DNA from 2 places in the Pseudomonas sp. E141 genome. Region 2 is predicted to be linked to the other one. Evidence: predicted binding sites of a transcription regulator. Region 2 holds the regulator's gene; the other holds the start of a gene.
The links. Region 2 encodes FliA, which starts transcription of late flagellar genes. Its sites were predicted from a motif close to CTAAAGTTTNNNNNNNNNNNGCCGNTAA; they were not measured.
Positions count from the first base shown of each region.

Region 1 (4,863 bases), 1.3 Mb from region 2:
GATGCTGGGCGGGGTGATCGCCAGCTTTCTGGAAAAATTCCCTCAAGTGCAGCTGGAAATGATGCTGGTCAATCGGCGGGTAGACCTGGTGAGCGAAGGCATCGACGTGGCATTGCGCGTGCGCGATCTGGGGGACGAAGACCCGCTGCTGATGACGCGACGGCTGCGTCAGGCGCGGCTGATCATGGTCGCCAGCCCAGCGTTCGTCGCAGGACGGCAGATCAATACCCCGGAGGATCTCAAGAAACTGCCGATACTCGGGGCGCTGGACGCCGATCGCCTGGTCCATCTGCGCCTGCTCAAGGCCAACGCAGAGCCCGTCGAACTGGCCCTGGAAGCCCGGCTGGGCATCGACGACTTCATTGTGCGCCGCGCCTGCGCCCTCGCCGGCCTGGGTTTCACCTTGTTGCCGAGCATGTATTGCGAGGAGGAACTGCAGGACGGCACACTGGTGGAATTGTTGCCCGAGTGGTCGCTGCCGGACGGCTGGCTGCAGGCAGTCTATCCGCATCGACGCGGCATGTTGCCAGCGGTGCGCGCGTGGATCGACCACTTGGTAGAAGCATTCGATGGCTGTGGAGATAGAAAAATATGAGCTTGAGCGAAGAGGATGTCGCGCAGTTCTGCCTGGGTTTGCCGGGCGCCAGGGAGGACTACAAATGGGGCGGCGTGCGGGTATTTTCCATTGCCGGCAACAAGATGTTCGCCCTGCAGAACCTGCGGGGCGAATCACTGGCGTTCAAGGTGGACAAGGATCTGTTCCTGGGGCATTGCGACCGCCCGGGGATCCACCCGGCGCCCTATCTGGCGCGGGCTCAGTGGGTCATCATGCAGACGCCCTACCCGCTGGGCGCCGATGAACTGCGTGGCCTGCTGCAGCGCTCCCACCAACTGGTGGTGAGCAAGCTGCCCAAGCGCACCCAGGTGGGTTTGCTGCTGTCGTGAAGCTCAGAAAAGCATCAGCAGATGACTGCCCAGGAATAACTGGTCGATCCAGAACACCTGGTGCAGCAACACGATGAACCAGAACACCACCTGAAACGACACCTTGCGGGTCTTGTGGCGAAACACTTGCTGAGCCAACAACGCCCCGGGCCAGCCCCCGGCCAGCTCCACGGCGTGCAATACGTTTTCCGGGGTGCGCCAGGCGTCAGCGCGGGCCTTGCGCTTGTCGCTCCAGTACAACAGAAACGCCACCACGCTGACGAGCCCGTAGGCCGTCAGCGGCACCCAGGACACCGCGCGCAACCCGAGCAAAAGTGACCCGAGCAGCGGCAAGGCGCACACCAGCGCAAATACCACGAGCTTGAGCCGCAAACTCTGCACGGCTGGGCCCGGCTCACGGCCTGGACGGCTCATGGCTGGGCCGCCGTCCAGTCCACCCAACCGAATTGCCAGGTGGCCAGGATCAACAGGCCGAAAGCGATCCGGTACCAGGCAAATACGGCGTAACTGTGGCTGGCGATGAACAGCAACAAGCCCCTGACCGCGATCATGGCGAAAATGAACGCCGTGACGAAGCCGATGGCGAACACCGGAAAATCCGCCGGCACAAACAGCTCGCGATATTTATAGCCGGAGTAGACCGCTGCGCCGACCATGGTTGGCATCGCCAGGAAGAATGAAAACTCGGTCGCGGTCTTGCGCGACAGCCCGAACAGCAAGCCACCGATGATGGTCGAGCCTGAGCGGGAGGTGCCGGGAATCATCGCAAGGCACTGGGCGAAGCCGACTTTCAGCGCATCCTTCCAGGTGATGTCGTCTACCGTTTCGGCGTGCACTGTGTGCTGGCGCTTCTCGGCCCAGAGCATCACGAAACCGCCCAGCACCAACGCCGTGGCCACCGTGATCGGGTTGAACAGGTATTCATGGATCAGGTCTGCAAACAACACGCCCAATACCACAGCGGGCATGAAGGCAATCAGCAGGTTGGCCGTAAACCGGCGAGCGCTGGGCTGGGTGCGCAAGCCCAGTACCACGTCGAAGATCTTGCGCCGAAACTCCCACACCACCGCCAGGATCGCCCCGAGCTGGATAATGATGTTGAACGCCATCGCGCGCTCGCCGCCGAACTCGAGCAAGTCCGCGACAATGATCTGGTGCCCCGTACTGGAGATCGGCAGGAACTCCGTCAAGCCTTCTACCACGCCAAGAATCAGTGCCTGAAAGGCGGTCCACAAATCCATTCATCCCCCAAAAGACTATGCTTGCGCACGTCTCATCAAAATTTAAGCGTTATGCAGGTGTAAACAGCAGGCGCACGGTGACTGCGATTTCTCAAAAAAACCAATGAAAAAACCGGAACAGGCTCAGGTTTTGCGCCGCGGGGCCGAAATCCTATCAGACAAGCCCTGATAACGCTGCCGCGTTATGACTCAGGACACAAAGGCATACCCGCCTGACGCCAGACTCAGGCGGTCGCAGATGACAAGAATAAGAAACCGGAGTGACAGCGTATGAATAGCTTGCGCAGTGTGTCGATCAGCCGACGCTTGTGGCTCATCTTGGTCGTGTCCATCGTGATGTTGTTCACGTTAGGCGCGTTCATGCTTAAGCAGATCCACACCGACCTGTATCAGGCCAAGGTGCAGAAAACCCAGCATGTGGTCCAGACTGCCAGCGGCGTGCTGAGCTACTACCATGGTCTGGAAACGGCTGGCACCCTGACTCGCGAGGCTGCGCAGAAGCAGGCCCTTAGCGCGGTGCGCGGCTTGCGCTATGACCAGAGTGACTACTTCTGGATCAATGACCTGACCCCTGTGATGGTCATGCACCCGACCAACCCAAAACTCGAAGGCCAGAACCTCTCGGCGATTCGCGACCCGAATGGTTTTGCGCTGTTCAACGAGATGGTCGCCATTGCCAAGGCCAAGGGCGCCGGGATGGTGGATTACCTCTGGCCGAAACCGGGCGCCGAGGCGCCGGTGGCGAAAACCTCTTATGTCAAACTGTTCGAGCCGTGGGGCTGGATCATCGGTTCAGGCGTGTATGTGGATGACGTGGAGGCCGAATTCCGCTCTCAAGTGATCAAGGCTTCGCTGATCGGCCTGGCGATCACCCTGCTCATGGGCCTGCTCCTGACCCTGATCGTGCGCAGCATCGTTCGGCCGCTGCAGGAAACGGTCAATGCCATGGCCAACATTGCCAGCGGTGAAAGCGACCTGACCCGCACCCTCGACACCCACGGCCAGGATGAAGTGACGCAACTGGCCCGGCATTTCAATGCCTTTACCGCCAAACTGCGCGAAGTAGTCAGCCAGTTGCAGGACTCGGCCAGGGCCCTGGGGCAATCGTCCAACGACCTGGGTAACGACGCCGCCCAAGCTCAGGAGCGCAGCCAGCAACAATCGCAACAGATGGAACTGGTGGCGACCGCGATCAACGAAGTGACCTACGGCGTGCAAGACGTCGCCAAGAATGCCGAACACGCCGCCAGCGAAATGCGCGACGCCGAATCTCAGGCCCAGCAGGGCCAGGTGAATATCGATGGCAGCTTGCAGCAGATTGACCGACTGTCCCAGACCATTGATCAGGCGGTCGAAGTGATTCGCACCCTGGCCAGCGAAAGCACCCAGATCGGCAGTGTGCTGGAGGTGATCCGCTCCATTGCCGAGCAGACCAACCTGCTGGCCCTCAACGCCGCGATCGAAGCGGCCCGCGCCGGTGAACAAGGTCGAGGCTTTGCCGTGGTGGCTGACGAAGTGCGGTTGCTGGCCCAGCGCACGCAGAAGTCCACCGCCGAGATCCAGGCGATGATCGAACGCTTGCAGAACCACTCCGAAGCGGCGGTGAAAGTCATCAGCGACAGCAGCCGTGCTTCGCAATTGACCATTGAACAAGCCGGGCTGGCAGGCGCCAGCCTCAACGCCATCGGCCAGGCCCTGCGCAATCTCAACAGCCTGAACGCCTCCATCGCCAGCGCCACGCTGCAACAGGCCCATGTGGTGGAAGACATCAACCAGAACGTGACCCAGGCCGCCGGCCTCTCCCACAGCACCGCCCTGGCGGCTGAACAATCGAGCCTGGCGAGTACCCGTCTCAAGTCGCTGAGTGAGCAATTGAACGGGTTGCTGAAGCAGTTCAGGGTCTAGCTGATCGATACTCGCTGGGCGTCTGGTGCATCTCGATGCGAAAGTGCCGATTGAAGTTGGACAGGTTGTTGTAACCCACCTCAAAACAGATATCGGTCACCGGCATTTCACTGTGCAACAGCAACCGGCAGGCTCGCTGGACTCGGAGCTTGCGCATCAGATCAATGAAACCGTGTCCGGTGATGCGTTTGAAGAAACGCGAAAAACCGGGCTCGCTCATGCCCAGTTGCCGAGCAATCACCGACAGGCGCAGGTCACCCGTGAGTTCAGTCTGCAGGTACTCAAAGGCCTTGTGGATGCGTTCGGAACTGCGGGCATCCAGACTGGGTGCATAACAAGGGCTGGCCAGGCACTGGGCCTGCTCCTGCGGGGCGAGATTGAGTGTGTTGAGCAGTTGGAGAAACAATGCCAGTCGCCCGAGTCCCTGGGCCGGGCCGATGCTCTCCAACAGCCTTGCGGCGTTCACCGCGGTGTCGCCGCGGAAGACCAGACCTCGTCGTGCCCTTTCGAACAGCGGCTGTAAATCCCCGAGTTCAGGTAGCGTCCGGCGCAGGCTCAACAGCGTTGCGCCATCGAATTGCAGCACCACGTCCCTTCCAGCCAAGTACTCGCCCGGGGCCAGGTCGCCCATCCAGTCGTGGGGCAAGCCTGGGCCGATCATCGCCACGTGGCCGGGGCCGAATGGACCAATATAATCGCCCGCCAGCAATTTACCGCTGCCCCGACGAATGAGATGGATCTCGAATTCGGGATGGTGGTTCCAGCGCGCCAG
Region 1 covers NZ_CP084024.1:2,661,261-2,666,123, forward strand. Annotated here, with positions in the region: gene GKKCFE_RS11880 (LysR substrate-binding domain-containing protein) at 1-595, shown strand, start outside; gene GKKCFE_RS11885 (MmcQ/YjbR family DNA-binding protein) at 592-945, shown strand; gene GKKCFE_RS11890 (DUF1294 domain-containing protein) at 949-1,359, opposite strand; gene GKKCFE_RS11895 (undecaprenyl-diphosphate phosphatase) at 1,356-2,186, opposite strand; gene GKKCFE_RS11900 (methyl-accepting chemotaxis protein) at 2,457-4,091, shown strand; gene GKKCFE_RS11905 (AraC family transcriptional regulator) at 4,081-4,863, opposite strand, start outside.
Region 1: GKKCFE_RS11900 (methyl-accepting chemotaxis protein) is a predicted target of FliA. The motif match lies at 2,309-2,336, and genes of this name have one in related genera.

Region 2 (4,863 bases):
TTGCCGTGAAGCTGATCGAGCAGCGACTCGAACTCGGCGTCGGTGATTTCATCGCTGGCGGCGGCATCGGCGGCCGGCGCAGCCGGGGCAGCAGGCGCTGCCGGAGCCTGGGCTTGAGCCTTGACGGCGTTCAGCGAGTCCAGCAGTTGTTCGAATTCGTTATCGGTGATGTCGCCTGATTCCTCGGCGACCGGTTCCTCAACCACTGGCGCGGCTACCGGTGCAGCTTCGTCAGCCGACTGCGGCTCGGCCAGGCGCGACAGCGCGGCGAGCAGCTCAGGCGTAGCAGCGGTGATCGGCGAGCGCTCGCGCACTTCACTGAACATGCTGTTGACCGCATCCAGCGCTTCGAGCACCACGTCCATCAATTCCGAGTCAACGCGACGCTCACCCTTGCGCAGGATGTCGAACACGTTTTCGGCAATGTGACAGCACTCCACCAGCTCATTGAGCTGGAGGAAGCCGGCGCCTCCTTTTACAGTGTGGAAACCGCGAAAAATTGCATTGAGCAGATCCGCATCATCAGGTCGGCTTTCCAGCTCGACCAGCTGTTCGGACAGTTGCTCTAGAATCTCGCCGGCCTCAACCAGGAAATCCTGAAGGATCTCTTCATCGGCGCCGAAGCTCATTAATGGGTGCTCCTAGAGGTCTAAAACCTAAAATCCAAGGCTGGACAGCAAATCGTCCACATCGTCCTGACCGGACACAACGTCTTCTCTTTTATCGGCATGAATTTGCGGACCTTCACCCTGAGAGAGATGTTTTTGTGGATCTTTTTCAGCGAGCATCGCTTCACGGTCGTGTTCGATGCCTGCAAAGCGGTCTACCTGGCTGGCCATCAACACCAGTTTGAGCAGGTTGCTTTCCACTTCGGTGACCAGTTGGGTCACCCGCTTGATCACCTGGCCGGTCAGGTCTTGATAGTCCTGAGCCAGCAGAATGTCGTTGAGGTTGCTCGCCACGGCGCGGTTCTCGGCGCTACTGCGCGTCAGGAAACCGTCGACCCGACGGGCCAGCTCGCGAAACTCTTCAGCCCCGACTTCGCGCCGCATGAAGCGACCCCAGTCGGTGCTCAAGGCCTGGGCTTCATCGCTCAGGCCATTGACCAGCGGCGTTGCGTTCTCCACCAGGTCCATGGTGCGGTTGGCCGCGGCCTCGGTCAGCTTGACCACATAACCCAGACGCTCGGTCGCGTCGGTGATCTGCGAGACCTCCTCGGCCTGCGGCATGTTCGGATCGATCTGAAAATTGACAATCGCGCTGTGCAGTTCACGCGTGAGCTTGCCCACTTCCTGATACAGACCGCGGTCACGGGTCTGGTTGAGCTCATGGATCATTTGAACCGCATCGCCAAAGCGGCCTTTCTCAAGGCTGTCGACCAGTTCGCGGGCATGTTTTTTCAGGGTCGATTCGAAATCACCCATTGAAGATTCGTTATCCATAGCTCCCCCGTGGCGCCGTTAACCGATGCGTTCGAAGATTTTTTCGATCTTCTCTTTCAACGCCTGGGCCGTGAAGGGTTTGACCACGTAGCCGTTCACACCGGCCTGGGCCGCTTCGATGATCTGCTCGCGCTTGGCTTCGGCAGTGACCATCAGCACCGGAAGGTGCTTGAGTTTTTCGTCGGCGCGCACGTGGCGCAGCAAGTCGATACCGGTCATGCCGGGCATGTTCCAGTCAGTCACCAGAAAGTCGATGCTTCCGCTGTTGAGAACCGGAATGGCAGTGGTGCCATCGTCGGCCTCGACCGTGTTGGTGAACCCAAGGTCACGCAACAGGTTTTTTATGATCCGCCGCATCGTTGAGAAGTCATCAACGATGAGGATTTTCATGTTCTTGTCCAATTCGACCTCCAAGCAGTCTTAAACGCGCCCAGCACCTGAACGCGCCATTTCAATCAATCCGGCACAACACTCGACAACGGTCTGGAGGACAACAGAGAAAGACTGGCTCAGCACATGCCAGGCCAGCCTCGTTCGCAGTGTCCCCACACTGCTGTCAGCGCGCTCGCCACTCCCCCAAACGCCCCCGCAAACGGGCCGCGCACTGGCTGTGTAACTGGCTGACCCGCGATTCGCTGACACCCAGGACCTCACCGATTTCCTTGAGGTTCAGCTCTTCGTCGTAGTACAGCGCCAAGACCAGTCGCTCACGCTCCGGCAAATTGGCAATCGCATCCGCCAGCGCGCTCTGGAAACGCTCATCTTCCAGGTCACGCGATGGCTCCATGTGAGCACTCGCGCCGTCCTCGTGCAGCCCTTCGTGTTCGCCGTCCTGCAGCAGGTCGTCGAAACTGAACAGGCGACTGCCCAAGGTATCGTTCAAAATCCCGTAATAATCATCGAGACTCAATTGGAGTTCGGCCGCAACCTCGTGATCTTTAGCGTCACGCCCGGTTTTAGCTTCAATGGCGCGAATGGCGTCACTGACCATGCGGGTATTGCGATGCACCGAACGCGGCGCCCAATCACCCTTACGGACTTCATCGAGCATCGCCCCGCGAATGCGAATACCGGCATAGGTCTCGAAACTGGCGCCCTTGCTCGCGTCGTATTTGTTCGACACTTCGAGCAGGCCGATCATGCCCGCCTGGATCAGGTCTTCAACCTGGACACTGGCCGGCAACCGCGCCAGCAAGTGATAGGCGATACGCTTGACCAGAGGCGCGTATCGCTCAATCAATTCGTACTGGGCGTCCCGTGCCGATTTCTTGTAGAGATGGTTGTAACCGCTGGCTGTCATAACACGGGCCCTGCTGTTTGTTGCACGAGACGCTCGACGAAAAACTCCAGATGCCCGCGAGGGTTGGCTGGCAGTGGCCAGGTATCAACCTTCTGGGCAATAGCCTTGAACGCCAGTGCGCATTTGGAACGGGGAAAGGCTTCATAAACCGCACGTTGCTTCTGGACGGCCTTGCGTACGCTTTCGTCGTAGGGCACAGCGCCGACGTATTGTAGGGCGACGTCCAGGAAACGATCCGTGACCTTTGTCAACTTGGCGAACAGGTTGCGACCTTCCTGCGGGCTCTGGGCCATGTTGGCCAGGACGCGGAAGCGGTTCATGCCGTAGTCACGGTTCAATAACTTGATCAGGGCATAGGCGTCGGTGATGGACGTCGGTTCGTCGCAGACCACCAGCAAGACTTCCTGGGCAGCGCGTACGAAACTGACGACCGAATCACCGATACCGGCAGCGGTGTCGATCACCAGCACATCGAGGTTGTCACCGATGTCGCTGAAGGCCTGGATCAGGCCGGCGTGTTGAGCCGGGGTCAGGTGAACCATGCTCTGGGTGCCCGAGGCAGCCGGCACGATGCGAATCCCGCCCGGCCCTTGCAGCAGCACGTCGCGCAGTTCGCAGCGGCCCTCTATCACGTCCGCCAGCGTGCGCTTGGGCGTGAGCCCCAGCAGCACGTCGACGTTCGCCAGGCCCAGGTCGGCGTCCAGCAGCATGACCCGTCGGCCAAGCTCTGCCAGAGCCAGGGACAAGTTCACTGACACGTTAGTCTTGCCGACGCCACCTTTGCCGCCGGTCACCGCGATCACCTGTACGGGATGCATGCTGCCCATGTTCGTTCTTTACCTTGTCTTACTTAGACGGAGGCCACATTACTGGCTGCGCGCTCGCATGAAGGAACAATGCATGGCAGACCATCGATGTAGGTACAAAAAATATTCATGATTACCTCAGCCGACCTGCTTGGTCGGGCTGTGGTAGATATCAGCGAACATATCAGCCATGGCTTCTTCGCTGGGTTCTTCCTGCATTTGCACACTCACGGCACGACTGACCAGTTGATGACGGCGCGGCAGATGCAAATCATCCGGGATCCGCGGCCCGTCGGTCAGGTAGGCCACCGGTAAATCATGACCGATCGCCAGGCTCAACACCTCGCCCAGGCTTGCCGTTTCGTCCAGCTTAGTCAGGATGCAGCCGGCCAGCCCGCAGCGTTTGTAGCTGTGGTATGCGGCGGTTAGAACCTGTTTCTGGCTGGTGGTTGCCAACACGAGATAATTTTTTGACCGGATCCCACGCCCGGCCAGGCTTTCAAGCTGCATGCGCAGGGCCGGATCGCTGGCTTGCAGGCCGGCGGTATCGATCAGCACGACGCGCTTGCGCAGCAGCGGTTCCAGCGCCTGGGCCAGGGACTGGCCCGGATCCACATGGGTCACCGACACATTGAGGATCCGGCCAAGGGTCTTGAGTTGTTCCTGGGCACCGATACGGAAACTGTCCATGCTCACCAGGGCGATGCTCTGGGCGCCGTACTTGAGTACATAACGCGCCGCGAGCTTGGCCAGGGTGGTGGTCTTGCCCATGCCGGCCGGGCCGACCATGGCAATGACGCCACCTTCTTCGAGAGGCTCGACTTCCGGTGTGGCGATCATCCGCGCCAGGTGCGCCAGCAACATGCGCCAGGCCTGACGAGGTTCTTCGATATCGTTGATCAGCGCCAGCAGGTCGCGGGACAACGGGCCGGACAAGCCGATACGTTGCAGGCGACGCCACAGGTTTGCCTGGGCCGGACGGTTGCCTTGCAACTGGTTCCAGGCCAGGGAGCCGAGCTGAACTTCCATCAGTTCACGCAGGCTGTTGAGTTCGAAGCGCATCGAGTCCAGGGCGCGCGGGTCGACGCCACCGCCTGAGGCAGCCTGAACCGGCGCCGGACGACGCGGCTCGGCCTTGGCCTGCTCGACCAGTGGCTCAGCAGCGGTCAACGGCAATCCAGCGGTCAGAGGCTGGCCGGCGAACAATTGACGATTGGTGCCCGCGCTGGCTTCGCCGTCACTGCTGCGCAAGCTCAATTCGGCCTGGGCACTGGCGATGCGCGACTGGGTCTTGCGCAGCTCATCCTCGAGTTCC
Region 2 covers NZ_CP084024.1:1,394,413-1,399,275, reverse strand. Annotated here, with positions in the region: gene GKKCFE_RS06370 (chemotaxis protein CheA) at 1-629, opposite strand, end outside; gene GKKCFE_RS06365 (protein phosphatase CheZ) at 657-1,442, opposite strand; gene GKKCFE_RS06360 (chemotaxis response regulator CheY) at 1,461-1,832, opposite strand; gene fliA (RNA polymerase sigma factor FliA) at 1,999-2,742, opposite strand; gene fleN (flagellar synthesis regulator FleN) at 2,739-3,569, opposite strand; gene flhF (flagellar biosynthesis protein FlhF) at 3,687-4,863, opposite strand, start outside.